Regions from separate parts of the uncultured Planococcus sp. genome, predicted to be linked through region 1. Evidence: a T-box and tRNA genes for the amino acid it is inferred to sense, from the RefSeq annotation. Region 1 holds a T-box; the other holds one or more tRNA genes.
What was found. The T-box of region 1 lies ahead of Q0785_RS13100 (valine--tRNA ligase). A T-box ahead of a tRNA ligase gene usually reads a tRNA of that ligase, here a tRNA-Val.
Positions count from the first base shown of each region.

Region 2: it has a tRNA-Val gene. The T-box ahead of Q0785_RS13100 (valine--tRNA ligase) is inferred to sense a tRNA for this amino acid. The anticodon was not compared.

Region 1 is NZ_CANMXD010000008.1:131,646-146,743, reverse strand. It holds gene hemA (glutamyl-tRNA reductase) at 1-698, shown strand, start outside; gene ccsA (cytochrome c biogenesis protein CcsA) at 783-1,613, shown strand; gene hemC (hydroxymethylbilane synthase) at 1,631-2,560, shown strand; gene Q0785_RS13120 (uroporphyrinogen-III synthase) at 2,553-3,254, shown strand; gene hemB (porphobilinogen synthase) at 3,251-4,234, shown strand; gene hemL (glutamate-1-semialdehyde 2,1-aminomutase) at 4,231-5,517, shown strand; gene Q0785_RS13105 (AbrB family transcriptional regulator) at 5,684-6,736, shown strand; T-box leader at 6,758-6,979, shown strand; gene Q0785_RS13100 (valine--tRNA ligase) at 7,030-9,663, shown strand; gene Q0785_RS13095 (alpha-L-glutamate ligase) at 10,118-10,915, opposite strand; gene Q0785_RS13090 (RimK family alpha-L-glutamate ligase) at 10,912-11,775, opposite strand; gene Q0785_RS13085 (folylpolyglutamate synthase/dihydrofolate synthase family protein) at 11,847-13,034, shown strand; gene Q0785_RS13080 (sensor domain-containing diguanylate cyclase) at 13,086-14,789, shown strand; gene Q0785_RS13075 (type II secretion system protein) at 15,008-15,098, shown strand, end outside.
Region 2 is NZ_CANMXD010000003.1:160,438-175,535, forward strand. It holds gene Q0785_RS05385 (PepSY domain-containing protein) at 1-334, opposite strand, end outside; gene Q0785_RS05390 (HAMP domain-containing sensor histidine kinase) at 334-1,701, opposite strand; gene Q0785_RS05395 (response regulator transcription factor) at 1,685-2,383, opposite strand; gene Q0785_RS05400 (aldehyde dehydrogenase) at 2,732-4,120, opposite strand; gene Q0785_RS05405 (Gfo/Idh/MocA family oxidoreductase) at 4,185-5,108, opposite strand; gene Q0785_RS05410 (hypothetical protein) at 5,225-5,368, shown strand; gene Q0785_RS05415 (thermonuclease family protein) at 5,563-6,297, shown strand; tRNA gene Q0785_RS05420 (tRNA-Val) at 6,426-6,498, shown strand; gene Q0785_RS05425 (YolD-like family protein) at 6,766-7,128, opposite strand; gene Q0785_RS05430 (UV damage repair protein UvrX) at 7,142-8,401, opposite strand; gene Q0785_RS05435 (TRAP transporter permease) at 8,904-10,937, opposite strand; gene Q0785_RS05440 (DUF1850 domain-containing protein) at 10,927-11,451, opposite strand; gene Q0785_RS05445 (TAXI family TRAP transporter solute-binding subunit) at 11,530-12,516, opposite strand; gene Q0785_RS05450 (phosphatidylglycerophosphatase A) at 12,642-13,226, opposite strand; gene Q0785_RS05455 (alpha/beta hydrolase-fold protein) at 13,331-14,053, shown strand; gene Q0785_RS05460 (YjcG family protein) at 14,127-14,645, shown strand; gene Q0785_RS05465 (GNAT family N-acetyltransferase) at 14,646-15,080, shown strand.

The DNA of each region.
Region 1 (15,098 bases):
TCGGCGGCAAAGCGAAGCCCTTGAACCAATTGCAATGTGCCTTGCTTGAAGCGGATATCCTGATTTCCTCAACGGGATCAGCAGACTTTGTCATCGACCTTGAGTTGATGCAGTTTGTAGAGAAGCTTCGCAAAGGCAAACCGTTATTCATGGTGGATATCGCAGTTCCACGTGATATGGATCCCCGCATCGGCGAATTGCCGAATGTGTTCCTGTATGATATCGATGACATGCAGGGGATTGTGGAAGCGAATCTGGCAGAGCGTGAACGCGCAGCTGGCCAAATAATGACCATGATCGATCAGGAAGCTCTTCAGTTCAATGACTGGCTGACAACGCTTGGCGTCGTACCGGTAATTTCTGCGCTTCGTCAAAAAGCACTTGGCATACAGGCTGAGACAATGGCGAGCATTGAAAACAAAATGCCGGATTTGACTGACCGTGAAAAGAAAATTCTCAACAAACATACCAAATCGATCATCAATCAGTTGTTGAAAGATCCGATTCTGCAGGCGAAGGAAATGGGTGGAGCGCCTAAATCACGTGAGCAATTGGAATTATTCATGCAAATTTTCGGTATTGAAGATGAAGTTGAGCAAGAGATAGAAAAACAATCGAAAGCACCACAAAAGAAAACGGATAAAGCCGTTCTTCAAACCCAGCAATCAACAACTGAAACTCCCAAATATTCATTTTAAGCTTTCTAAAAGAGGCGTTTTCGGATCTATATGTTAAAATGTAGAGACGGAACGCCTTTAACTATGGAAACGAAGGGGAATGGGATGGCTGATATAACAATGGCAAGGCTGCACGAAGCTATGGTTATACTATATGCTGTCAGCCTTGTTTTTTATTTTATAGACTACTTATATAAAGAGAAGAGAGCCAGCCGGATCGCCATGAGCTTGCTCGGCATTGTCTGGGTACTGCAAACGATCTTCCTGGGCTTGTATATCTTCGAGACCCAGCGATTCCCGATATTGACTTTGTTTGAAGGTATTTACTTTTATGCCTGGCTCTTAGTGACGCTGTCGCTCGTTCTGAGGATTTTCTACCGCTTTGATTTTGCTGTATTTTTCATCAATATCATCGGGTTCATCTTCATGACGATCCATACGTTCGCACCGGTCCAGATTGAACGGTCGCCTGTAGGGGAAGCATTGGTATCGGAATTATTGTTCATCCACATCAGCTTCGCGATTCTTTCCTATGTGGCTTTCTCCCTGTCGTTCGTTTTTTCGGCGCTTCACATGATTCTCTATAGAATGCTGAAGCAGAAAAAATGGACCAAGCAATGGGCAAATTTGCCATCACTTGGCCAAACGCAGCAATTCATGACGATTTCAATCCTCGTCGGAATTTCGCTGCTGTTCGTGTCGTTGGTGCTGGGGCTGCAATGGGCATTTATTTCGCTTGCTACGTTCTCCATATTCGACATGAAGATCGTTGGATCATTCATCTTGCTGGTGGTCTACAGCTTCGTGCTGTGGTGGCACCGCAAAGGTTCATTGAATGGGATGAATTACGCTCTGGCCCATACGTATGCATTTTTACTGCTGCTGATCAATTTCTTTTTAGGCAGCCGATTATCTGAATTTCATTTTTGGTATTAAAGAAGGGTAGGATTCATTTGAGAAAAATTATTGTAGGTTCAAGAAGAAGCAAGCTGGCGTTGACACAAACCAACCAGTTTATCGATAAGTTAAAAGCGGCGGGATCGCCATTTGAATTTGAAATCAAGGAAATCGTCACGAAAGGCGATCGCATTGTTGATGTTATGCTGTCAAAAGTCGGCGGCAAAGGTCTTTTCGTCAAAGAAATTGAACAGGCACTGTTCAATAAAGAAATCGATTTTGCTGTCCACAGCATGAAAGATATGCCTTCTGTATTGCCGGAAACGCTAACGATAGGATGTATTCCAGAACGCGAAGATCCGCGCGACGCGTACATCGCCAACGACCATGTGAAATTATTGGACCTTCCGATTGGAGCAGTTGTCGGAACAAGCAGCCTGCGCCGCAGTTCACAGCTTTTGCTGTTGCGTCCGGACCTTGATATCCAATGGATCCGCGGCAACATTGATACACGTCTTGCAAAATTGAAGGCGGGCGATTTTGACGCCATCATTTTAGCAGCAGCCGGTTTGAAGCGGATGGGCTGGAAAGATGATTTAGTGACGGAATTCCTGGAAGTCGACGAGTGCCTGCCAGCTATTGGTCAAGGCGCGTTAGGGATTGAATGCCGCGAAGACGACAAAGAACTGTTGGCGGAACTTGCTAAACTCAATCATGAAGAAACAGCTTTGGCGGTCAATGCAGAACGCAAATTCCTGCGTGACATGGATGGCAGCTGCCAAGTGCCGATTGCTGGATATGGAACGGTGAAAGATGGAGAAATTACATTTACAGGATTGATTTCTTCACCCGAAGCGGATCAGGTGTTCAAGGAAACAGCGATCAGCCGGGACCCGATCGAAGCCGGCCGTGAAGTGGCTGAGAAAATCAGTGCACAAGGCGGCTACGATTTGATTCAACGCGTTAAAGCTGAGAGCAATGTCTGAGAAAGCTCTTTTGCTTCAAGGCGAAATCATCGTTTTCACCGGCTCCAGAGAACCGGAGGAAGCGGTTCACCTTGCACAATCACTGGGAGCGGAGACGCTTTATGTACCACTCGTCACCACTGAAGTCCGCCAGTTGGACAAGCCGGACCTCAGTGGCTACGATTGGTTGATTTTCACGAGCCGGACCAGTGCACAGGCATTTTGCCAGCTCGATGAAAACGTGACGGCAAAAATTGCGGCTGTCGGGGACCAGACGGCTGCCGTACTGCAGCAACATGGCTACACCGTTGACTTTATACCACGGGTTTTTAGTGCCGACCATTTCATCCAGGAGTTTCCGGTTGTGTCCGGTAAAGTCAACTGCCTGTTCATCAAAGGCAATTTAGCGAAAAACACCATTGCTTCGATGCACATGCAAGTGGATGAGTGGACGGTTTACGATACCGTGCTGGATTTGAACAATGCAAAAAAACTGGCGAACCTGAAAAATGTCACCATCCTATTTGCCAGTCCCTCTGCTGTGTCGGCATACCGGCAGGCAGGAGGAGACTGGTCGGATATCCGCACCGCTGCCATTGGACACGTCACAAAACAAGCCATTGAGGCAAACGGCGGAACTGTGGATTTCACACCTAAAAAATATACCTATTTGGAAGTCATCAATGAAATAGCGAAAGGAAGTTTACCGAAATGAAAGAATTGAATTTTAACCGTCACCGCCGTTTACGCGGTTCTGCCAATATCCGGTCGATGGTCCGCGAAACGAGCTTACATAAAGAGGATTTCATTTATCCGATTTTTGTCGTTGAAGGCGAGAACATCAAACATGAGATTTCATCAATGCCAGGTGTTTACCATTATTCATTGGATAAATTGGGTGAAGAACTGGATGAAGTCGTGGATCTTGGAATTCCTTCTGTCATTCTTTTCGGCGTACCGAACGAAAAAGACGCAGTCGGCACACAAGCTTATCACGATCACGGCATCACGCAGGAAGCGATCCGTTTTGCAAAAAATCGCCATCCGGAACTTGTGGTCATCGCTGATACGTGCCTATGCCAATACACCGATCACGGCCATTGCGGCGTCATCGAAAACGGCGTTATCCTAAACGACGAATCTTTGGATCTGTTGGCGCGTACTGCAGTCTCTCAGGCAAAAGCAGGAGCCGACATCATCGCCCCGTCGAATATGATGGACGGGTTTGTTGCAGCGATCCGCTACGGCTTGGACCAGGCAGGCTTTGAAAATACGCCGATTATGTCTTATGGCGTCAAATATTCTTCCGCTTATTACGGACCTTTCCGTGAAGCGGCTCATTCAACGCCTCAATTCGGCGACCGCAAAACCTACCAGATGGATCCGGCAAACCGCATGGAAGCATTGCGTGAAGCAACTTCTGACGTTCAAGAAGGCGCAGATTTCATGATCGTCAAACCGGCATTGTCTTATTTGGACATCATCCGCGAAGTCCGCGATAATTTCGATATTCCGATTGTCGCTTATAATGTTTCAGGCGAATATGCCATGGTCAAAGCGGCAGCGGCGAACGGCTGGATCGATGAAGAGAAAATCGTTTTGGAAACCTTATTGAGCATGAAGCGCGCAGGAGCGGATATCGTAATGACCTATCACGCAAAAGATGCAGCACGCTGGTTGGAGGGAACTAAATGACATACGAAAAATCATTGGCAGCATTCACAGAAGCGAAGAAACTAATGCCGGGCGGCGTCAACAGCCCGGTCCGTGCGTTTAAATCGGTCAATATGGATCCGATCTTCATGCAATCCGGCAGCGGAGCGACCATCACGGACATCGATGGCAATACGTATATCGATTACGTCCTGTCATGGGGGCCGCTGATTCTGGGCCATGCCCATCCGGAAGTCGTCAAAGCGATTCAGGAAACGGCAGCGCTTGGAACATCATTCGGCGCACCGACTGAACTTGAAAACACCATGGCGAAATTGGTCATGGAACGCGTTCCTTCGATTGAAATGGTCCGCATGGTATCTTCCGGTACGGAAGCGACGATGAGCGCATTGCGCGTAGCACGTGGCTATACCGGCCGCGATAAGATTTTGAAATTTGAAGGCTGCTACCACGGCCACGGCGACAGCTTGCTGATCAAAGCAGGTTCAGGCGTCGCGACGTTGGGCTTGCCGGATTCACCGGGTGTTCCAGCGTCGATCGCTAAAAACACCATCACGGTTCCATACAACGACCTTGAAAGTGTCCGTTTAGCTTTCCAGGAATACGGCGACGATTTGGCTGCCGTTATTGTAGAACCGGTTGCCGGCAATATGGGCGTTGTGCCGCCAAATGAAGGCTTCTTGACGGAGCTTCGCAATTTGACGCACGAAAACGGCACGATTTTGATTTTTGATGAAGTCATGACCGGTTTCCGTGTCGGCTTCAATTGCGCACAAGGCTATTTCGGCGTAACGCCGGACATGACTTGCCTCGGCAAAGTCATCGGCGGCGGATTGCCGGTCGGTGCGTTCGGCGGCAAACGTGAAATCATGCAGCAGGTTGCACCAAGCGGATCGATCTATCAGGCTGGCACCTTGTCAGGTAACCCATTGGCGATGCGTGCAGGCTTTGAAACCTTGTCCCGTCTGACGGAAGAAAGTTACGACGTGTTCATCGAACGCGGTAACCAGCTTGAAAAAGGGTTCCGTGAAGCGGCGACGAAATACAATATCCCGCATACCGTCAACCGTGCAGGTTCGATGATCGGGTTCTTCTTCACAAACGAAGAGGTAGTCGATTTCGAAACAGCAAAAACTTCGGACACCGAGTTGTTCGCGGACTATTACCGCTTGATGGCGGAAGAAGGCATTTTCCTGCCGCCGTCCCAGTTTGAAGGCATGTTCCTTTCGACTGCCCACACGGAAGAGCATATTGCAAAAACCGTGGAAGCATTCCATACCGTATTTGCTAAGTTGGCACGTTAAGCAACAAGAGAGCGCTGAAGCGTCTGGTTCATCCAGATGCTCCAGCGCTTTTTTTTCGGTTAATGATTAATAGAAAGACTGCGGGTGGATAACATCTACTGCCCACGAATGGAGGTCTTTCGTGTAACATAGAAAGAACTAACAGCGCTTGGAAAAAGGAGGGATGATGGTGAGGGCATTTGGAGTGACCGCGCTCATAGCGGCGGCAGCGGGAGCGGTGTTTGAAGCGGTCGGGATGTTTCTGCCTTGGCTGCTTGGGCCGATGTTCGCGTTGCTGTTGGTCAATCAATTTACGAAAATTCCTTTATACTGGCCAAAAATTCTGCGGACAGTGGGGCTGGTGATGCTCGGCGTGCAGATCGGTTCCTCGTTTACGCGGGATGCAGTGCTGTTGATGGTGGTGGATTTGCCGTACATGGCGTTCATGACGGTATCGGTCGTGGCGCTGTCGATTGGGCTCGGCTTGTTGTTCAAGCGCATGGTCCATGAAAGCCTGGCGACCAGTTTGCTTGGATCGATCCCCGGCGGCTTGGCACAAATGGTGGTTATTGCGGAAGACGTCAAGTCAGCGAACATCACCGTCGTGACGATGATGCAAACGATCCGGATTTTCATGGTAGTGACCATTGTGCCGTTCCTGACGATTTTTCTGAACGGCAGAGGCGCAGGAGAAATGGAGCAGCGGCTTTTTGCGTTTTCCCCGCTGTTATTCGTTATGGCGTTCGTTGTCGGATGGGCGCTTTACGCCGGCATGAAAAAAATCGGCTTTCCGGCTGCTGAACTGCTGGCGCCTATACTGACCCTGGCCGCCGTACAGACTGTTTCAGGCGATGTCCTGATCGATATGCCGTACTGGTTGATTGCGAGCGCACAAGTGTGTATCGGAGCGAATCTCGGCTTGCAGATGGAAGGGATCGGCGATAAGCTGACGTTCCGTTTGGGTGCTGCGATTGTTTTGAATAATATCCTGCTGATCGGCTTTACTGTCTTGATAGCCTTCGTGTTAACGGCTTGGCTGCCGGAATACATATTCCTCGACTTCTTCTTAAGTGCAGCACCCGGCGGCATCGCGGAAATGGCGATCACGGCGCTCGCCGTTGGAGGAGATGTGGCACTCATCACCGGCTTCCAGCTGTTTCGTTTGTTCTTCATCCTGCTGGTGGCGGCGCCGCTTGTGTCATTCATTGTAAAAAAACTTGACGCTAAAAGCGGATATTGAGTACAATAAGGGTAATTAGATAATCATGCGTTGAAGAGGATAGTAGAATGTGCGTGCATTTCAGAGAGAAGGCTGATTGGTGAGAGGCTTTCATGGACACATATTTGAATGTCACCTTGGAGCAGTTGCCGTGAACAGAGTAGCGGGAACCGGACTTAACATCCGTTATGAAACTTGAGAGCCAGGTCTGAAAATGGACCTGTGTATAAAGGTGGTACCGCGAAAAACTCCTTCGTCCTTTACAGACGACAGGAGTTTTTTGCGTTGTGCCAGAAATTAGAGGAGGAATTCCAATGACTGAACAGATGTCGACCAAGTACGATCCGCAATCGATTGAAAAAGGGCGTTACGATTGGTGGGTCAACAACAAATTCTTCGAAGCGAAACCGGAAAGCGGCAAAACGCCGTATACCATTGTGATTCCCCCGCCGAACGTTACTGGCAAGCTGCATTTAGGGCATGCCTGGGATACAACTTTGCAGGACATCATGACACGCATGAAACGCATGCAGGGCTTTGACGCACTTTGGCTTCCAGGAATGGACCATGCCGGCATCGCGACGCAGGCGAAAGTGGAAGGCAAACTGAAAGAAGAAGGGCGTTCACGCTACGATTTGGGCCGCGAAGCATTTCTTGAAGAATCATGGAAATGGAAAGACCAGTACGCTGGCCATATCCGTGAGCAATGGTCAAAATTGGGCCTAGGCCTCGATTATTCCCGTGAGCGTTTCACGTTGGATGATGGATTGTCAAAAGCGGTTCGTGAAGTTTTTGTAAAATTATACGAGAAAAAACTGATCTACCGCGGCAAGTACATCATCAACTGGGATCCGGCGACGAAAACCGCCATTTCCGATATTGAAGTTATCTACAAAGACGTACAAGGTGCGTTCTATCATATGCGTTATCCGCTAGCAGACGGCAGCGGCCACATTGAAATCGCGACTACCCGTCCGGAAACGATGCTTGGCGATACAGCCGTAGCGGTTCACCCGAAAGACGAGCGCTACCAGCATTTGATCGGCAAAAAAGTCATCCTCCCGATCATCGGCCGTGAAATGGAAATTGTTGCGGACGACTATGTGGATATGGAATTCGGAAGCGGCGCTGTTAAAATCACACCTGCCCATGACCCGAATGACTTTGAAATCGGCAATCGCCATAACCTTGAACGCGTCCTGATCATGCACGAAGACGGTTCGATGAACGAAAACGCCGGCAAATACGAGGGGCTTGACCGCTTCGAATGCCGCAAGCAGATCATCAAAGACCTGCAGGACATGGATGTTCTATTCAAAATCGAAGAGCACCTGCATTCCGTTGGCCATTCAGAACGCAGCGGGGCAGTTGTTGAGCCTTACCTGTCGACACAATGGTTCGTTGACATGAAGCCTTTAGCTGCGGCTTCGGTGGAAGCGCAGAAAACAGATGCGGGCGTCAACTTCGTACCGGATCGCTTCGAGAAGACGTACCTGCACTGGATGGAAAACATCCGCGACTGGTGTATTTCGCGCCAACTTTGGTGGGGACATCAGATTCCAGCCTGGTACCATAACGAAACAGGCGAAATCTACGTAGGTCATGAAGCACCGGCTGACGCTGAAAACTGGACGCAGGATGAAGACGTTCTGGATACGTGGTTCTCATCTGCCCTATGGCCGTTCTCGACACTCGGCTGGCCGGAAGAAAACGATGATTTGAGCCGCTACTATCCGACCGATGCTTTGGTTACGGGTTACGATATCATCAATTTCTGGGTATCCCGCATGATTTTCCAGGCGCTTGAATTCACTGGTGAAAAACCGTTTAAAGACGTGTTGATCCATGGTCTTGTACGTGACGCGGAAGGACGTAAAATGTCCAAATCGCTCGGCAACGGCGTCGATCCGATGGATGTCATTTCGGAATACGGAGCGGATTCGCTGCGCTACTTCCTGGCGACCGCCTCATCACCTGGCCAGGATCTCCGCTATTCGAACGACAAAGTCGAGTCCGTTTGGAACTTTGCCAATAAAATCTGGAACGCTTCCCGTTTCGCGTTGATGAATATGGAAGGCATGACGTACGACCAAATCGATTTGTCCGGCAAGAAATCCGTAGCGGATTCATGGATCCTGACCCGTTTGAATGAAACCATCGAACAGGTGACGGAACTTGCAGAACGCTATGAATTCGGTGAAGTGGGACGCTCGCTCTACAACTTCATCTGGGACGATTTCTGTGACTGGTACATCGAAATGTCAAAATTGCCATTATACGGCGAAGACGAAGAAGCGAAGAAAATGACGCGTTCGGTTCTTGCCTATGTACTGGATAACACGATGCGCCTATTGCATCCGTTCATGCCGTTCATCACGGAAGAAATCTGGCAGAACCTGCCGCATCAAGGCGAATCGATCACAATCGCCGCATGGCCGACAGTGGATGATTCCCTGACGGACCAAAGCCAGTCTTCAAGCATGAAGCTGTTGATGGATGTCATCCGTTCCGTACGGACCATCCGTGCGGAAGTGCAGTCGCCGATGAGCAAGAAAGTGCCATTGACGATTTCAGCGAAAGACGCGAATACGCATGCCGTACTTGAAGCGAACGCAGCGTACATCGAACGTTTCTGCAACCCGGAAACATTGACGATCGGCCAAAACATCGAAGCTCCTGAAAAGTCGATGTCAGCTGTCGTGTCCGGTGCTGAGTTGTTCATGCCGCTTGAAGGCTTGATCGATATCGATGCAGAGCTTGCGCGTCTGAACAAGGAACTGGAAAAATGGGCGAAAGAAGTGAAACTCGTCAGCGGTAAGTTGTCGAATGAACGCTTTGTTTCCAAAGCACCTGAAGCCGTTGTTGCAGAAGAACGTGCGAAGCAAGCCGATTACGTGGAAAAACACGCAACGGTTGAAAAACGCATTGTAGAATTGCAGAACCTGTAAGAATAAGAAAAACCGCTTTCCCGGATGGGAGAGCGGTTTTTGTGTTTTATAGGGATGTTCCGCAAACCAGCTCCGCTTTCCTATGGGCTTGCGCCGAACTAACTTGGGCTTAGCGCCCAAGTGGATTTCATATATATCGCTGCGCTGCTCCCACGGGAGTCTCCGCTAGTTTGCTCCATATCCTATTATTTAAGAAGAATAATATAAATTTTTATTTGTTAACAGCTAAAGAATTCTTAGAAGAAAGAACATAATGAATAAAAAAGTCATTCTGCAGTTAAACTTACATAGCTCTAAATTTGGTATATAGACGTGGAAACTAAATACGCACTTCGAATTCGCTTATTCTCTTAGCTTCGAAGCTAGCGAAGCGATGCAGAAGCAGGAGTTTTATAACTCTTACTTTAGGAACTCGGCCCTATGCGACCAAAGCGATTTTATGATTTCTGACTACCTACTTCGGCCGATCTTCCTGACGATATGGTGCATGTTTTTCAAGTTTCCGCATATGCTCAACTAATAGCTCGGCGATGTTTTCTTCATGCGTCTCGTAAAAGGAGCGGGCGCCGACGGGATCTTCGATTTCATTGAACACGTGCCTTCCGTCTTCGAGCAGCAGAAAGTCGATGCCGATATAGTCGCTGTTCAAGGCGCGGGCGATTCTCAGGACGTCTTTTTCCTGCGCAGCGCTAAGTACGTACTTCTCAATGTTTCCACCGAGCGAGTAATTGGCCTTGAAGGAATCCTTAGAACTGCGTTTGACGGCACCGACGAGTTCTGTGCCGATGACGTAGGCGCGGACATCTGACTGGTGTTCGACCACCGGCTGAAAAACAAGTGGGGAAGCGGCGGTTGGAATGTCTTTAGCCTTATCAACGAGCCATACCTCCGAACCGCCATGGCCGTCAGCCGTTTTGGCGATGCACGGAAATTCCATCGCTTCCCGGTAGGTCGGGATTGCTTGTACACCGATCAGCAGGAACAACTGGTAGCTTTGCCATTTATCATTGGCGATGCGATTGACCTCGGCCCGGTTCACCAGATGGATTCCGTGGTCTTCCAAAAAACGGGCAGCTTCAGGTCGACGTGCGCGGAACAGGACAGTTTCACCCTGCAACTTATCCACAAGCATTGCTTGGCCATTTTCGCTCCAGTCATCCCATTTGATCAGCTCGAACTCGCCAAAGCGCTGCAATTCTTCGATAAATCCATAGTTGCGTTCGGCATCATCCGTTTCGTAGAGAAGTTTCATGTTAAGTCCTCCAATATATAAGCGATCATGGCATCTGCGACATTGACTCCCGTGACATTCAAGATGTTGCGGATATGGGCAGCGGCATTCACTTCACAAACCAGTGGTTCTTCGTTTTCACCGAACAGCAAATCGACTCCGGCGAAAGTTGCACCGACTGCCTGAGCGGCTGCGAGTGCGAGTTCCTGCTGGGCTGCGGTCAGTTCGATGGGTGAAGCTACGCCGCCATTGGTGATGTTGGCGCGGAAATCGGTGTCCGAATGGCGGTACATGGCAGCGACAATCTTTCCGCCGACAATATTGACGCGGATGTCACGGCCGCGGCTCGTAGCGATGAACTCCTGAAATACAAAATCGATGCCTCGAAGACTGTCGACTTTTTCGTAGAACTGCTCTTCGGTTTCGATCAAGTAGACCTTCATGCCGAATGAGCCATGGCCTTCCTTGATGATCATCGGCAGCTTCAGCCGGTCGATGATCTCTTCGAAATAACCGGAATCCATAATGGAGAAATTCGGGTAGACTTTCGGCGCGACAATCGTTCGTGGCATCGGCAAGCCTTCTGCAGCCAGCTGGACGTATTGTGTGGCTTTATTATCACATAAATCGATGACGGAAGGGTCGTTATAGACCGGTACGCCTCGACTCTTCAAAAAATATCCAAGCAAGATATCTTTATCCAATAATATTGCAAAATCAGGTATACTGAAGTTAACTGATAAATCCATCACGGTTTCGTAGTTTTTCTTGATCGTTACGGCGATGCCGGCTCTTTCTGCAGCTTCAGCGACAAGCCTGGCTTGGTCTGCAAACTTATCGGAAACCAGGCTTCCGTTGTAAATAACCCAACAACTCGTCATATCCATTCCACCTTCGTGCTATAATCATACTCAAAAAGTGTATCATGTTTACCGCGGAAAAGAGGCTTCTTATGATAATTGGACTTGAACAATACAAAAGCAAATGGAATATACATACAGATTCATCCATCCATCCGGGACTGGAGGCCATAACGGCTGCACTGGAAGAGCTGGGGAATCCTCATCAAAGCGGCAGGTTCATTCATTTAGCAGGAACCAATGGCAAAGGATCAACAGCTGCGTTCCTGTCAGCAATCCTCCAAGCGCATGGTTATCGCGTGGGAAATTTCTATTCGCCCTGCATTGAAGATCTTCACGATCAAATCCAGATCAACGGGGAGCCCGTCAGTCCGGCTGAACTTAGCCAAGTAATGGAACGCTTGAGCCGCTTAAAAACACCTTTGACTGATTTTGAGCTTTTGACGGCTGCGGCATTCGTCGTTTTCCAGGAACAATCGCCCGATTTTGCCATCATCGAAGCAGGCATGGGAGGAGCGCTCGACAGCACCAATGTCATCGATTCCGAAATTGCCATCATTCCATCGATCGCCATCGACCATACTCATTTCCTAGGGAATACAATAGAAGAAATTGCCCGCCACAAGGCCGGCATCATAAAGAAATGGAAGCCTATCGTCATCGGCGAGCTGCCGAATCCGGCTATGAAAATCGTTCTGGAAACGGCTGACCGTCTTCACGCCGAAGTGATATGCCCTAACCAGGATATTGATGTTCCATTGAAGTTAAAAGGGCCGCATCAGCAAAAAAATGCCTCATTGGCAATAGAAGCTGCGAAAGAACTTCTTAGGTTGGATTTCAATGAAGACAAAGCGCTGCTCGGCCTTGAATCCGCAACGCTTGCGTACCGGTTTGAAGAAGTCTATCCAGGAGTCATTTTTGACGGCGCCCATAACGAAGCGAGCATTGATGCATTGGTTGCGACGATAAATGAAACATTTCCGGAGCGGCCGGTCCACATCGTCATGGGGATATTCAAAGACAAGGATTATGTAAGTGCCCTGCGTAAGCTGGAAACGGTCAGCGATCATTTCACCTTTGTTGATTTTGACAATGAACGTGCATTGCCAGCCAAAATATTATATGAAGAAAGTAAAAGCAAAAGAAAGACAATTACAAATTTATGTGATATATTACCTGTATATAAAGAAGAAGAAGAGACTATAGTCACAGGTTCTCTGCATCTTCTCGTTTTATTGCGAAATACCGCAAAATCCTTTTTTCAGCATTATCAAGCATAGTAGTTGAATAGCGTGAACATCATTTAATTTGTTTCAGAAAGGGGAGATGGTATGGGGAGTAATTTTACACGTAAAAAAATTCTTTGGTGCCTATGGGCTTTAATTGTTCCGGCAGGCCTGGTTATTGTTTATCATTTCTTCCCGCCATCTGTAGCCGACCCGTGGAATTTACTGGCGTATGTGCTGTTTTTTGTATTGATGAGCTTGATGCCGATGAACATCAACGGCGCTTCGACTTTTTTGGTGCAATGGGTGACGGTGGCCTTGTTCCTGAAGTATGGCCTTTTTATCGAAATGCTGGTTTCCCAAGCCTCCATGTTGATTGTGCTGTACCGAATCCGGACGAATGAAGAACAATCGCTGCGGATTCCATTCAACTCACTGATGTTTTTCCTGGTTTCCTTGATTGCCGGACTGGCTTACATAGGTGCCGGAGGCCAGATCGGATCATTGGAGCTGACGCATGTCATCGTTTACGGATTGGTTTTTCAGGTAGTATCTGTTCTCAGCAACCAAGTCATCTATAAGTTATATGATTATACGACCGGCAATCGCAGCAAATTCTTTTCCATCGATGCCATTTGGGACTTTGTATTGATGTTGGTGATCTTCCCATTTGCCATTGCCTTGTACATGTTCGAATCGTATATCGGGATTCCGGCACTCGTTTTACTGGGCGTTCCATTTTTCATCATGGCCGCTGTCATGAAGAAGTTCACCAGCTCGGAACAGGTGAACATTGACTTGAAAAGAGCTGGAGCCATTGGCCATCAGCTTGCAGATCGTTTGGAGACCAATGAAGTGCTCGATCAATTTGTCGTGCAGGTCGCCAAGATGTTCAAAGTCGAATATGCCTATGTCATCGATTACCGGGATGGCCAACAACAGATGCTGCGGATTTACGAAAACAATCAACTGCAGCCGCGTGAAATTGCATCGATTCCTTATAATAGAGGAATTGCAGGAAAAGTGATCGTCACCAACGACTCTTACATCTATGATGAAAAAAGCCAGTGGCAGGACCTGATCACGGGAAATCTTCCAAAAGATACAGAAAGTCTGATGGCTACGCCGATTGCCCGCAATAACAAAACAGAAGGCGTCCTGGTGCTGGCGTCGAAAAAGAGATACGCTTTCGCTAAACACCAGCTGCAGATCTTAGAAATCCTCAGTACCTATTTTGCCGTATCGCTGGAAAAAACCAGCTATATGCAAAAAGTCATCGCGAAAAGCGAACGTTGTGGACTGACCAAATTATACAATTACCGCTATTTGGATGAAAGTCTGGAAAGCTGCATCGCAGAAATGCATAAAGGCAAGCTGGAGCAGCTGTCGCTGATCATGATGGACATCGATCATTTCAAGAGCATCAATGACCGTTACGGCCACCAAAGCGGCAATGATATTTTGGTTCAACTGGCTGCTATCCTTACAGAGGAAATTGGTGAAGAAGGAACCATCGCTCGTTATGGCGGTGAAGAATTTGTAGTATTGCTCACGGACTACAGCAAAGACTTGGCCATGCTGCTCGCTGAAAACTTGCGCAGACGCATCGAAAAACATGAATTCCTCATTAAGAGCGATCTGGGAGACGACCGTGGACAACAGATTGTCCACATCACCTTGAGCATCGGGGTATCCACGGCGCCGGATGACAGCGATGAAGGGATGGCATTGATCCGGAATGCGGACCGCGCGTTGTATATCGGAGCAAAACAAGCTGGGCGGAATAAAGTCGCAGCATACTCAAAATAAGGCTACAGCAGGGATTACTCCCTGCTGTAGTCTTTTTTCCTATTTTGAAAAGAGTTTTATTGTTATTTTTAACAATAAATTTTGAAGTTCATGATAAAACACTGTTCAACGGGGCGGAAAGAATGTAATAATGTAGCTAAGTTAATGTTTAGATAAAAAGTTTCTTTTAATAGGAATAAAAAGGGATATATTCATGTATGTTTGAGGAGGCGAAGCCGATGAGTATGAATGATAAAGGATTAACCTTAGTCGAAGTATTGGCAGCGGTAGTCATATTAGGCATCCTGTTCGTCGGCATTATGTCCATCT
Region 2 (15,098 bases), on a different contig from region 1:
CTGTCCCTTCAGCTTTTTCTAAAGCAAGGTCCTTCGCCTGCTGTTCTGTCAGTTCTTTAGCCATTGCCGTTTTTTCAATCAATTCCATATTTTCGACTTGACCGTTCTGTCGGTTGACCAATGCCAAATAACGCCCATCCGCCCGCTGAAATTCCACGCTGTAGACTTTACCGGATTCCGTGGTCTGTTCCACTTCTCCTCCATAAAGGGTAATCACCGTTTCATTCGCCTGTTCCATCGTTATCTCCTCTGAAGAATTCGGGAATAACAGAAACACCAGGACTCCTGCTCCTAACAAGATTGTCGCTGACGCCATAACCATCCATTTCCGCATCACAACCCCTCCTGATTTGAGTGTACATCCTCAACATTAAAATTCTCTGAGAAAATGATGGATACCGTGGTTCCCAGCTGTTCGATGCTTTCCAGCTCGATTTTGACGTTCAGGGAGTCGGCCAATTGCTTCGCTAAAGACAGGCCCAAGCCAAAACCGCCTGTTTCCCGGCTTCTGGCCTTATCGACCCGGTAAAAACGTTCAAAGACATAAGGCACTGCTTCTTTTGGAATGCCGATTCCCGTATCGCGAATCTGGATGACGGTGTCGCCATTTTTCCTCGCCACTACTTCGATCTTGTCCGAACTATATTTCCGGGCGTTATCGAGCAGGATATACAGCAACTGTTTGAACTTTGCCGTATCGGTCGTGATCGGCAGGGACTGTTCCGTGGTGATCAGCTTGAATTCACGATCGTAGGATGTGTTCATCGCTGTCACAGTCTGCTCCAATAAATCCACGGCGTTCACTTTTGTCCATTCAACTTGCGACTCACTTCGGCGGGCAATGTGCAGCAACTGCTCGATCAACGCTTTCATCCGATCGGTTTCTGCGCGGATGGCAGAAATGCTTTCCTCTGCAATTTTCTCATCGTGCATCCCTTGGCGCTCAAGCAATTTGGCATAACTGCCGATGACCGTCAACGGCGTCTTCAGTTCATGGGAAGCGTTGGAAACAAACTCCTCCTGCTTGGAATAATTCTCTTCCAGCAAGCCCATCATTTCGTTGAAGGTATGGCCCATTTGCGCCAGCTCATCCTGAGACTTCCCTTCTACGGGCAGTTTTTCAAATTGGCCGTTTCGCTGGATGCGTGTCATGGTCTTCGTAAGATTTGTAATGGGCTGTGTGACAATTTTCCCCAGCACAATACTGGAAATGATAACAGGAATCATCGCCAGTAAAGTTCCCACTACCAATACCAGACGCAGCGTATTCAAATTATTCGTCGTTTCCCGTAAAGATTGCGCAACTGTCAATTCCGCCACTTGGCCGTCTGTCCAGAAGATAGGTGCTTTGCTATAGGCAAAGCGCTCACCTTCCACGTTTACTGTTCCGGACTGTCCTTCCAATTCTGCGGGGAGCTCGACAGTCACTGACGGAGATTGGATTGGAGAAGGCTGTTCGCCTTCTGGAACAGTCACTTTCACAAGTCCATTGACTGGCATATATGCCCGCAGCACAATTCCTGGATCTCCAGCAGTTTCATTGAGATCAGCTACTAAGGCACTCGTTTCTGCCTGCAGCTGCTCCACTTCCGTTGAATAGGTCAATTGGCTGAATGAAAAATAAATGACAAAAGCCAGTACCAGCAAAATGACCAGCATCAACAAAGCGGAAGAGATATGGATTTTATTTTTCAGTTTCATAGCCTTGCTCCTTCAATACATATCCGACTCCACGGACGGTCTGGATGTAGGTGGAGTTTTCACCGGCGTCCACTTTCTTCCGCAAATAGCGGATATAGACATCGATTACATTGGTATCTCCGTAATAATCATAGCCCCACACCGCATTCAACACTTGTTCCCGGCTGAGTACCTGCTGTGGATTTTTGATCAGATACAGCAGCAGGTCAAATTCCCGTGGCGTCAATTCGATTATACGTCCGCCTCTTTTGACGTCCCGTGTACTTTCGTTCATCTCCAACTCATGGAAGCGGTGCAGCGTCGAATTGCCGTTGCCGTTCGATAAGCGCAGGCAAGCGCGGATCCGTGCCAACAACTCTTCGATTTCAAATGGTTTGGTGACATAATCGTTCGCTCCCAAATCCAAGCCGGCCACTTTATCTTTCACATCGTTTTTGGCAGTCAGTAAAATAACCGGAATTGACCCATCAGAAGAACGGATCCTTTTCAAAACATCCAGCCCGTGGATTTCCGGCAGCATCAAATCAAGCAGCACCAAATCCCAATCCTGTTCCCGGAATTGGATCAATCCCTCAGATCCTGTATGCGCGACCCCTATTTCGTACCCTTCAAACTTCAACTCCAATTCCAGTACACGTGCAATGCTTTTTTCATCTTCCACAATTAAAATGCGTTCCGCCACTGCCATCACCTCTTGGTATTTATCATAGCAGAAATACGAAAAGCGCAGGCAGCCGTTTAGCCCCGATAAGCGCTGGAAGTCTTACCGGTAATGGCGCTTTTTGCCATTGTCGGTAAGACTGAAGCGACTCGAGGGGCTGGCTGCTGGAGCCTGGACAATAACGAAAAGCGTAGGCGCCCATGTAGCTCTGACGGGCATAAGACAGACCAGTAAAGTGGCGCTCTCTGCCACGGCGCTGGGTTGGCTTATGACCCGAAGAGCTGGGCGCTGGAGACTGGACAATACGAAAAGCGCAGGCAGCCAAAAGCGCAGCAATCCGACAACGAAAAAAAGCGACCCGGAGGCCGCTTATCTCAATACCGTTTTGATCCATTTCGCTTTGTTTTTATACGGCGGAAAGACCAGATTCGTTGATAATTTGGTTGATTTCTTCAGAATCGATTTGGCATGCGTAAAGGTTTCGAAACTGGATTTCCCGTGATAGGAATTGATGCCTGACGTACCGATTCCGCCAAACGGCAGATACGAACTGCCCACATGGGAAACCGTATCGTTGATGCAGCCGCCGCCGAACGGCAATTGATCCAGGAAGAACCGGATCGCCCGGTCATTTTCCGAGAATAGGTAAGCCGATAAAGGCTTCGGCAATTTGCGGATTTGGCGAAGCAGCAACGGTAAATCGTTGTAGGTGATGATCGGCAAAATCGGCCCGAAAATCTCGTCTTCCATCGAAGGACTGTCCCACGTGATGTTGTCCAGGAGCACTGGCTCGATGTACAGGTCAGCTCGGTCCATTTTTCCGCCATAAATGACATGATTGGCTTCCTTCTGCACGATTTCCGCTAATCGGTCAAAATGCTGCGTGTTGACGATGCGTCCAAAATCCGGGCTTTTTTGTGCATCTTTCCCGTAAAAGTTCTGTATTGTTTTCGTCAATTTTTTCAGGAATTCGTCTTTAACTGATTCGTGCACACAAATATAATCCGGTGCCACACAGGTTTGCCCAGTATTCATCAGTTTTCCCCAAGCAATCCGCTTCGCTGCCAGATCAAGATTTGCAGTCTGATCCACAATTGCCGGGCTTTTGCCGCCGAGCTCCAATGTAACCGGTGTTAACCGTTCCGATGCCGCTTTCATGATGACTTTCCCGACATTGACGCTGCCGGTGAAGAAAATGTAATCGAATGAGGCGTGGATTAGAGCGGTCACTTCTTCCCGCTCGCCTTCCACTACACGAATATAGTAGGAAGGAAACGCTTCCTCAATGATGGTGCGGATGACTTTTGCTACGTGAGGCGTCGCTTCAGAAGGTTTGACGACTGCACAATTCCCGCCGATGATGGCACCGATCAAGGGCTCCATCACCAGTTGGAAGGGGTAATTGAAAGGCCCGATGATCAAAACAGAGCCATATGGTTCACGGATGACAAAGCTTTTCGCCGGCTGAAGATGAATCGGTGTCTTGACTTGCTCCGGCTTCATCCAGTCTTCCAGGTTTTTCGCCATGCTGCCGATGCTGTCGAGCACAAATCCCACTTCCGTGGCATAGGCTTCAAATTCACTTTTGCCCAAGTCTTTCTTCAAGGCATCGATCACTTCAGTTTTATGGGATTGGATCACCTTTTTTAACCGATGCAATTGCTCAATCCGAAACTCTCTTGATTTTGTGTCACCTGTATAAAAATATGTGCGTTGTTCTTCAATCATCTGTTCCACGTCAGTTGCTGTAAAATTCATTTTCCAACCTCCTTCAAGTTTCTTCATTATACCAATTAAGGCCTCTGATTCAAAAAATGAACACTCACTCAGTCAATAAATGATCGATATAGCGTTGGACGATCAGTCCTTCTTCAAAATTGACCAAAAGAGTCGATTGATTATTCATTTCCTCAAAAAGCGATGGCACATCTTCAAATTCATTGATCAATTGGCGGTCTTCGCCTTTTAACGATTCGTAAAGATCTGACCAGTTCTCTAGAGTCAGAACCCCTTGCTCGCCGTAAACCTTGAACTGGAGCAACTCTTTTTGTCCGATACCGCTTATTCCTGTTACGAGGAAAGGAATCCGGTCGCGGGTCAGTCCATGGGCGATCAATCCGGTTTCACATCTATCAATTTCTTCCGGATAGCTGATGTAATGGGAAGTAAACGATAAGTCACCGAAAAGCCGGTTCATCAATTGAAAATAATGGGGAAAGACTTCACGGACAAATCCGCCCTGAGCTCTCGACCCGATCCATGGATTCTGCTGCCACAACCTTGGCCAATCGGGGAAAAAAGTCTGTAATTCAATCCGGACTATTTTTCCGATATGGCCGCTCTTGATGCGCTTGGCCATTTCGCGGACTGCCGGTTTATACATCAGCGGAAAATGCATAGCCGTTTGGATGCGATTATCCTGCGCGGCAGCTGCCATCATTTCGCCGCCTTCCACATTATGTGCCAATGGTTTTTCACATAGGATATTGATTCCAGCACTGGCGGCAAGTTCAGCGATTTCGGCATGAAAAGCTGGCGGTGTCGCAATATAGACCCAGTTGATATCCGAATGGAGAACTTCCTCCACTGATTTCGCCATCGGAATTCCGTAGGTTTCGCTGATTTGTGTGAGCCGTTCCGTCTGTTGGTCGTAGACTGTTCTGATCTGTATATGGTCTTCCTGCTGAATCTGTTTAATGATCCGTTCGCCGACAATTCCCGCTCCAATGATGCCTATTGAAATCATTTAGAATCTCTCCTTTTAAGGCCTTCCGGCTTTTTTTACGCTGTTTGTTTATTAGTGTAACCTTTGGGGGTATAGAATAGTCAAACAATACCATTACTATCTGAGGAGGGAATATGATGAATAAACAACCGAATTGGTGGGAACCTATTTTTACAGGAGAATTGGAAGTTGGGGTCAATAAAGAAAAGCTCGAAAGCCTTACCGAAGAATCCATCTTGTATTACGGCGAAGCTGCACAGCAAACGGAGCCAGCACTTTAATTGCTGAAGCCTATAGACGACTATTGCCGCTGCCATACATAAAAACGCCTTGTTCAATTTATGATTGAAAGAGGCGTTTTACTATGCAAATTTTCAGGAAGACTGCTCTCGGGCAAAGCCCAATAACCAGCTGTCTGATTGCCACAAAGCCCACTATTCCATATAATGATGAGGAAACGAAAGCAGGGATCCTTATGAAATTGAAACTTATATTACTGGCTCTATTCTTTCTCTCAGGCTGCAGCATGTTGGAGACGACGGACACCGCCGGCACGACCGACCAGATCGATGTCGAAGTGACACAGGTCATTGATGGCGATACCATCAAAATCATCTATGAAGGCGAAGAAGTGACCGTCCGCTACCTGTTGATGGATACACCGGAAACCAATCATCCGCGCCTGGGCGAACAGCCTCTCGGCAAAGAAGCTACTGAAGAAAACAAACGGCTGATCGAATCGGGCGATGTATCGATCGAATTCGACGTCGGCGACCGCTTCGACGATTACGACCGCTTGCTGGCCTATATTTATGTGGACGGCGAAAGCGTACAGGAACAGATGATTGAATCCGGACTTGCCAGAGTCGCCTATGTTTTCCCTCCAAATACACGCTACCTCGATGACTTCGAGAAAGCCGAACAAATTGCGCGAGACAAGGAAGCAGGCATTTGGCAGTACGAAAACTATTCCACTGACCGGGGCTTCAACGCAGATGCATTCGGGCAAGGTTCAACCGGAAATAATAACAGTCCTGCTACTGAAGAACCGACTGAAGGCGATTGCGAGATCAAAGGAAACATCAACCGCAGCGGCAATAAAATCTATCACTTGCCGAGCGATTCCTCCTACGAGCAAACCAATCCCGAAGAATGGTTCTGCACTGAACAAGAAGCACAAGATGCCGGCTTCCGGGGTGTTGGCCAATAGGACAGAGGCTCTTTATCCAGCTTTCTTCCGCCCGGATGCCTGATAAAAGGCAGATCGTATTTTTCTTCTTCAAAAACTATTGACTTTTTCCGTGGACAAGCTATACTTATATTTGTCCTGGAAATTGAGATTCCTTAGCTCAGCTGGGAGAGCGCTACCTTGACAGGGTAGAGGTCGCTGGTTCGAGCCCAGTAGGAATCATACGTGTTAGATTGAAAAACCGCGCAGCCTCATTGGCTACGCGGTTTTTTTATGTCCAATATTCCATCAAGCTGCAGACAGCAAGCTGAAAAACCAACGGACCACTATTAAATTAAAAACAATAATAGGACGATCAGTAAAATACCACCATAGAAATAGAACCCATCTTGAAAGCTTATGCTCTCTTCGCCAAAGAAATACAAATTTAACCGCTTCATTTCATCATCCCTTTTTTAAATTCCTCTACTAATCTGCCCTCAATTCTTTTCATTCAACCGTCACAATCGAAACCACTTCATCCATCGGCAGCCTGTGCTTTTCAACTTGATTTCCGTAAATCAACATGCGGCTTCTTGCATCGATGCCTTCAATCGTCCCCCTATGCTCATGGATCACGCCGTCCTTCCAGCTGTGGATAAGGACTTCGCATTGGCGTTTCAGTGCGATGTCCATCTCCTCCTGGAGCAGCTGCAGGTCGTATTCGTTCAAGTCGGGTTTCAGCACCTTTTCGTCTTTTTCGTACCACTCCCGGATCATTTCGACATGTTCCGGCAGCATTAAAGCTGTCCATTTGATCTTTCCACGGTCTTTGATGTCGCCTACGGTCTTTAAATATTTATTGCGCTTCATCGGACCACTCCCCTTACTCTTTATTGTGCCCGCCGATCAGTTTCGTCCGCGCTATGGCTGTGCCTGCCTGTGTACCCGATATACCCCGGTAAATCGCCGAATAGCCGTACTTTTTCCGTATGTTGTCCATGGCTGTTCCAAGACTTCTGTTTTCGAACTTCCGTTCATCAAAAAGGCTTAACTGCATCGATGATTCTTCTTCCAAGTTGCTGATGGACAATGAAATCTGCCGGACGGGTTTGTGCTGGAAATGTTCTCTGAAAATCGCCTGGCAGACCTGATAAATCATCAAGGTGTCATTTGTCGCTTCTTCAATAGAGCGCGAGCGGGAAAAGCCCCCACCGAAAGCAGTCTTGCTGTATGTGATACCTAAATGTATGGTCCGCCCTGCACGGCGGGCTTGGCGCGTCCGCATCGCTACGTCTTCGCACATTTCCAGAATGATCGTCATGATGTCTTTTTCTTCTATGTAATCCTGATACAGAATCTGTCCTTTTCCATAACTGACCTGCCCCTCTATCAAAGGAGACCCCAGATCCGATAAGTCGATGCCATTCGCGTGCTGGTGCAGCTGATTGCCCAGTATCCCGAACCGTTCTTCCAGCAGGGAGACATCCGCACTGGCCAAATCCCCCACACAAAAGATGCCCATGCTGTTCAAGGTCTTTTCTGTTTGTGATCCGATGCCCCACATTCTCCGCAGAGGCGCAACAGGCCATAACTTCGCTGCCACATCAGCATATGTCCAATAGGCAAAACCCGTTTCCTTCGCTTCCAGATCCAGGGCCAGCTTCGCCATCAGCATGTTTGGCCCTCCGCCGACTGAGGAAGGCAGTTTGAAGCTATCCAACAACTTCTGCTGGATGCGGCGCATGGTGAGTTCAGGCGATCCCCATAACTTTTCAGTGCCTGTAAGTTCAATGAAACTTTCGTCCACACTATAGATATGAATCGACTCTTTTGGCACATAAGTCCCCAGTAGTTCAGTGATGGCCATGGACTTCTCCAAATACAGCTTCATTTTCGGTTCAATCAGCAAGATGTCCGGATGATTGGGGATTTCAAAAAGCCGCGTGCCGGTCCTCACACCAAAACGCTCTTTCATCATCGGTGAAGCAGCTAAAACCACACTTCCTTTCCGCTCCTGATTCCCGACAACCGCAAGACAGACTTCCAGTGGATCCAATCCCAGTTCGACCGCAGAAACACTGGCATAAAATCCGCGCATGTCGATACAGAATATGGAGCGTTCCGGCAGTTCATGACCCTTCATCGTCGCCACCTCCCTAAAGGGAACGTATGTTCTTATTCTATACCACCAGTATGACAACGGCAATCCTTTTTGCGAAAATAAAAATTCCGGTCTTTGTTTTATTTAGTTCGAAGCGGAACAGAATCCGCTTTTCCGAGGCTATTCTGCTGTTTTCACTTCAATCAACCCGGGGATGGTTGGCCTTCAGTTTGTACAGAAGAATTGCAGCCTGAATCAACGAATTTTCTAACAACTTTACATTTGGCTGATCGCGTATTATGATAGTCCAAGTAAGAGATTTGACATCCATCGTTCTTATCAGCGCAACGGAAAACAGGACAGAAACCGTTTCCGCCCTGCAGGAATCATTGGGTGCCAAACCCACTGCAAGCTTTAGGAACAAAGTTTGCTTTGAAAAAGTCATCGCCTTCGGGTGATGGCTTTTTTCGTTTTTTTCATATTTTTCTTATGATAAAAAAACACAAAACCGGCCGGGCTAATGCCCGGCCGGTTTTGTGTTCAATTATGCTTCTGCTGTTTTAGCAGGTTTTTTATCGCGTGCCAGCCATTGGATTCCGAACAGAATCACAAATGCGACAGCGCCAATCGTATCAGACAAGCCTTCCGGATAAATCAAAGCCAAACCGGTTGCAAATGTCAGGACACGCTCGAGCCAGTTGAGCTTCCGGTACCAATAGCCGATCAATCCGGCGCCAATAGCAATCATGCCTGTAATGGCGGTGATTAATACCCAAATCAGCTCAGGCCAGGTCGTGTCGATCATCAGAAGGGCTGGTGACAAAACGAACATATACGGAATGATGAACGCTGCTATCGCCAGTTTAGCCGCGATGAAACCAGTCCGTATCGGCTCACCACCCGAGATTCCTGAAGCCGCAAATGCTGCTAAAGCAACCGGAGGGGTGATATCGGCGATGATTCCGAAGTAAAATACGAATAAATGGGCAGATAAAGCGACCACAAGCGGTACCGCTGCTCCAACCGGCTCATCTATCATCAACAAAGTGATGATGGCTGGTGCCGCTATCGTAGAGGTAATGACATAGTTGGCAGTTGTCGGTGATCCCATACCCAGGACAATCGCTGCCAGCATCGTGAAGAATAGGGTCAGCAGGATATTTCCGCCTGAAGCGGAAACCAGTCCATTTGCCAAACTTAAACCAAGGCCGGTCTTTACAACGACCCCGACGATGATCCCTGCTGCCGCTGTTGCTGCTGCAACAGCAAGTGCAGTCCGAGCACCGTCAACCAATGCTAAGATGATGTCTTTGAAATTCAAGCGTGTTTCTTTATTGAAAGCACTGACAAAAATCGTCAGCAGAATCCCGTAAAGCGCTGCTTGCATAGTCGGAATACCAATCAACAGGAAGAAGATGATCGCAACAATCGGCAGGAGCAGGTAAATCTTTTTCAAGACTTCCTTGCGGTCCGGCATTTCTTCCGGTGAAAGGCCCTTCAAGCCGATTCGCTTGGCTTCGAAATGGGTCATGATCCAAACCCCTGTGAAATATAAAAGAGCCGGTATTGCGGCTGCTTTGGCAATTTCCCAGTAAGTCACTCCCCCGATAAATTCCACCATCAGGAAGGCTGCTGCCCCCATAATCGGTGGCATCAACTGACCGCCGGTGGAAGCTGCCGCCTCCACCCCGCCGGCAAATTCTTTTTTATAGCCTAATTTTTTCATCATCGGAATCGTATAAGAACCCGATGTAACAACATTGGCAACAGAACTTCCGGAAATGGTTCCCTGCAGGGCACTTGAGAAAATAGCTACCTTTGCCGGTCCACCCGTTAAATTCCCGGCCAGGGATACAGCCAAGTCATTAAAGTACTGTCCGACTCCTGTTTTCACCAGGAAGGAGCCGAATAACAGGAAGGTGAAGATGAAAGTCGCCGATACGCCGATCGGTGTCCCCAATATTCCATCCGTGGTATAGAACATCAACTGAACGACTGAGTCCAGATCTTGTCCTCTATGGCGCAGGAACCCTGGGAAATAAGGACCGAAAAAGGAATAGGCCAAAAACAAACTGGCAATGACCGTAATCGGCATTCCCACTGCACGCCTTGTCGCTTCAAGTGTCAGCAGGATCGCTAAAACACCGACGATCAAGTCCAATTCAGTGACCCGCCCCAGACGGAACACCAAATCGTCATACATAATCGGCCAATAGGCAGCTACGCCGATCGACAGCAAGGCCAGGATATAATCGTACCAGGCAACTTTAAGGCGGTTTCCTTTACGTTTTCTGGCAGGGAATAATAGATAGATCAGGGATAAAGCAAATCCTAAGTGAATCGACCGCTGAATATAGGCGGTGTATTGACCAAAAATTGCCGTATAAAGCTGGAATAGAGCAAATGCCAATAATCCGAAAAAGACCACATGTTTAATGATTCCGCTTAAATCCCGTGTATTGGATTCGGGATCATATCTTTGCAGGATTTCTTTCTGTTTTTCTTCTGAGATGTAGGATTCATCCTCTGGTGGAAGCTTTTGCTGTTCGCGTTCTTCTGGAGGCAACTTATCGCTCATCAAATCTCACTCCTTTTCTTAGTTGAAATAGGGATAAGCGCTCTACCCGAAAAGTATACGACTTACCTCTTTCAAGCGTTTTTTTCAAATCCATCTGGTGCCCTTTTGTAACAAATGACAATCCCGCATCAACATCCCCTACAAACAGCCGGAACTCAGGAACTTTCCTTGTCATGTTCTTGATAAAGTATTTCCCGTCTTTTTCGACAAAGGTCTCTCCTTCTCCTGCATTTGAAGGCATGCCAATATTAAAATCTTCGTATTCAAGCTCTGTCATCATCAGCTCATTGTTTTCCATTACTTTGTAGCTCTCGATGACTTCCGACAGATGGATTGAATGCGTATACCTTATTTGGAAATACGGACTTTCCACCGGTAGATAAGCCGCTGTTTCTTCAGTCTGATTATCGATAAATACATAATGCTTATGGAAAGGGAAGAATGCGATTAAGGAGCCGATTAAGATGAGGGCAATCAGTAAAGGAAGAAATTTCTGCATCCGGAGAAACTGCATAGACCATTCTCCTCCATCTTTAAAACAAAGAACTGACGGCAGAGCTCACGCTTTACCGTCAGTTAATCGCTCATTCAATTAATTTACTTCGTCGAAATACTTCTGAGCTCCTGGGTGGATATCGATTCCGATTCCATCAAGAGCCGTTTCAGCTTTGATAAATTCAGCTTTTGCATGCTGGATTTGATCTGTGTTTTCGTAGATCGCTTTCGTGATATCGTAGACAAGATCTTCCGAAAGGTCGTTCTGGACCACTAGCATCGCGAGAACAGAGACAGTTGGAACTTCCTCAGTCAAGCCGTAGATGCCGGATGGTACAACGTCATGGGCATAATATGGATATTTCTCGATCAGTTCGTCAGCTTTATCCTGCTCTACAGGGACAATGACAACGTCTGAAGTAGCTCCAAGGCTTTCGACTGCGCCAGTCGGAGTTCCTGCAGTGATGAATGCCGCGTCAATCTGGCCTGATTGCAGACTTTCCTGCGACTCACCGAAGTCAAGGTTCTGTGCATCGATATCTTCCATTGTCATACCGTGGATTTCCAATAATTGTTCAGCGTTAATATAAGTCCCGGATCCAGGAGCACCGACAGAGATGCTTTTGCCTGCCAAGTCATCAAAAGAAGCAATACCGGAATCCGCAGTCGTAACCAATTGAATCGTCTCCGGATAAAGTGCACCGATTGCAGAAACAGTATCGATCACTTCGCCTTCGAACATGTTCGATCCTTCAGCAGCATAGAAAGCTGTATCCGTCTGCACGAATGCGATCTGTGCAGCGCCATCGGCAAGTGCCGTCATGTTCGCAGCAGAAGCCTGCGAAACTTCAGCCGTGGTATCCAAGCCTGTTTCGTTTTCAATGATCGTCGCCATTGCGCCGCCAAGTGGATAATAAGTTCCTGTCGTTCCGCCTGTCAGGATGCTGAGGAATTCAGGATCAGAAGCCCCGCCTTCGCCTTCTCCTTCGGGTTCTGTAGTAGCTGCATCATCTCCGCAACCTGCCAAAAATACAGATCCTGCAAGAGTTACAGCAGCAAATAAACCAAATTTCTTTTTCAACATAAAGTGACCTCCCTTTTTTCAAATAGTATTCCATGTTCCACCTTCATAATAGCATGTCTTTCTTACTAGTTTCAATGCATTTCAGTAAATACAAGCGCTTACAGCGGGAACATTTAGATAACTCCTCACGTTTCAGCGCCTTCTACATGGGTTTCGGGAGTCGTGTCTTCTGGAGCGAGATCTTCAAATGTTCTGCCCTGCTCTTCAAGATCACGTGTCCGGTGGGCAATGCGGGCGGATGCACACGCCGCGACGCTTGCTACTAAATCATCGAGGAATGTATGGACCTGGCCGCCGTATTTTGTATCCAGGTTATGGATAATGCCTGTTTTGTTTTTGTCCAAGTGGCCAAATGTGGTCACGGCGATGCTGCCGTATGTTAAAACTGCTCCCAGCCCGATCATTTCATCGACCCCGAAGAGCCCTTCATCCGATCCCACGATCTGTTGGAGCGGTCGGGATAATTTCCCCTGCTCTGCCAATTCATCCAATTCAATCCCTACCAGAAGGGCGTGCTGCATTTCGCGTTTACGCAAAACACTTTCGACCGATTCCATGCAATGTTCAATCTTCAGCCCCTCATTGAAAGGCAGCTGCATATCCAGGACAATTTTGGCTATGTCTTCATTGGTGACTCCTCTGCGCTCCAGTGCTTCGTGCGTTGCTTTTGTCACGTCGTCTGAGTGTACTCGAAATCTTCCGCCATCCATATCAAAAACCCCTTCCCTCTATATAATTGGTGTTCTTTTCCCATTATACCTTGTCGATTCATTATGGTACAATTTTCTTACAAAACCCTAGAGGAGGCCTATCAATGACTACTGGAAAGGTAGAAGATTTATCCATCTACAGCAAGGAACTTCAAGAAGACATGCAATTGCTTGTCTATCTTCCTTCCAATTTCTCGCCCTTATATAAATATACGCTGGTCATCGCTTCTGACGGCAAAGACTATTTTCAACTGGGGCGAATTCCACGAGTGGTGGATGAGCTATTGGAAAATCAGGAAATCGAAAACATCATCGTGATCGGTGTTCCTTACAAAAGCGTAGCTGACCGGAACAAAAAATACGAACCGACCGGCGAACAGCATGGTGCCTATCTGCGTTTTCTGGCGCATGAACTGGTTCCCTTCCTGGACGAAAAATACCCGACCTATCAAGTAGGCATGGGCCGTGCATTAATCGGGGATTCGCTTGCAGCGACCGTGTCTTTAATGGCTGCTTTGAAATATCCTAACATTTTCGGCCGCGTCATCCTGCAATCACCTAAAGTGGGAGATGAAATGCTTACAGCAGTGGAAGCATTTAAATCAGCCAATTCCTTTACCGTTTATCACGTCATCGGAAAGGAAGAAACAGCTGTCAAACTAAGCAACGGCGGAACCGAGGATTTTGTCGGACCAAACCGGAAATTAAATAATTTAATGAAAAATAAAGGGTTTTCGATCTTTTATGAAGAATTTGAAGGAGACCACACTTGGAGACATTGGCAGCCCGATTTGCGGCGTGCATTGATTCAGAACTTCGGCATGTAGAGGCTGCGTGGTGCTCCAGGGCATAATTGGCACTAGGATAGAAATGGTTATTACAGACAAGGAGGTCGTTAGGATGAAATATGGAGTTGCAGCTTTTCCTTCAAAAAAATTGCAGGATCTCGCCAATTCGTACCGGAAACGTTATGATCCGCATTATGAACTGATTACCCCTCATATGACATTGAAAGATCCATTTGAGGCGGATGCATCTAAAATAAAAGATGTGGCAGCAGAAATGCAGAATATCGCCAAGCGACAAAAACCGTTCAAATTGCACGCTACGCGTGTCAGCACGTTTTCTCCGGTTACCAATACCCTGTACTTCAAAGTGGAACCGAATGCTGAAATTACTGACTTGCACGAAGACCTGCATTCAGATTTCTTCGGCGGTATGCCGAAACATTCTTTCGTACCCCACATCACCATTGGACAGAAGTTGTCCGATACAGAACACGCCGATGTTTATGGCCAACTAAAAATGGCCGGCATCGAACATGAAGAAATCATTGACCGTATACACCTGCTCTATCAATTGGAAGATGGTTCATGGACCGTGTACGAGACATTCCGATTAACTGGAGATGATCAGTAAGTGCTGAAAGTAAAAATTGCTGAAAACCAATTAGAAAAAGAACAGGCTTTCGATGTCCGCAGAAAAGTTTTTGTAGAGGAACAGCAAGTTCCGATCCACATTGAAATGGATGAATACGATGACAGCGCAATCCATTTCGTCGGCTATCAGCTTGCGCAGCCAATTGCTGCCGGACGCATCCGTGAAGTGGAGTCAGGACTTGGCAAAGTTGAGCGCGTATGCGTACTTTCCGAATACCGTGGACAACAGATCGGAGTCATGATGATGAACGAGATGGAAGAATATGCACGAGCACATGGGCTATTCAGACTGAAATTGAATGCCCAGACCCATGCACTTGCCTTCTATGAAAAGCTTGGCTATGAAATCACATCCGATGAATTCATGGACGCCGGTATTCCCCACAAATCGATGGAGAAAGTCGTTGCCGGATAATAGTCTAAATCAAAAAGC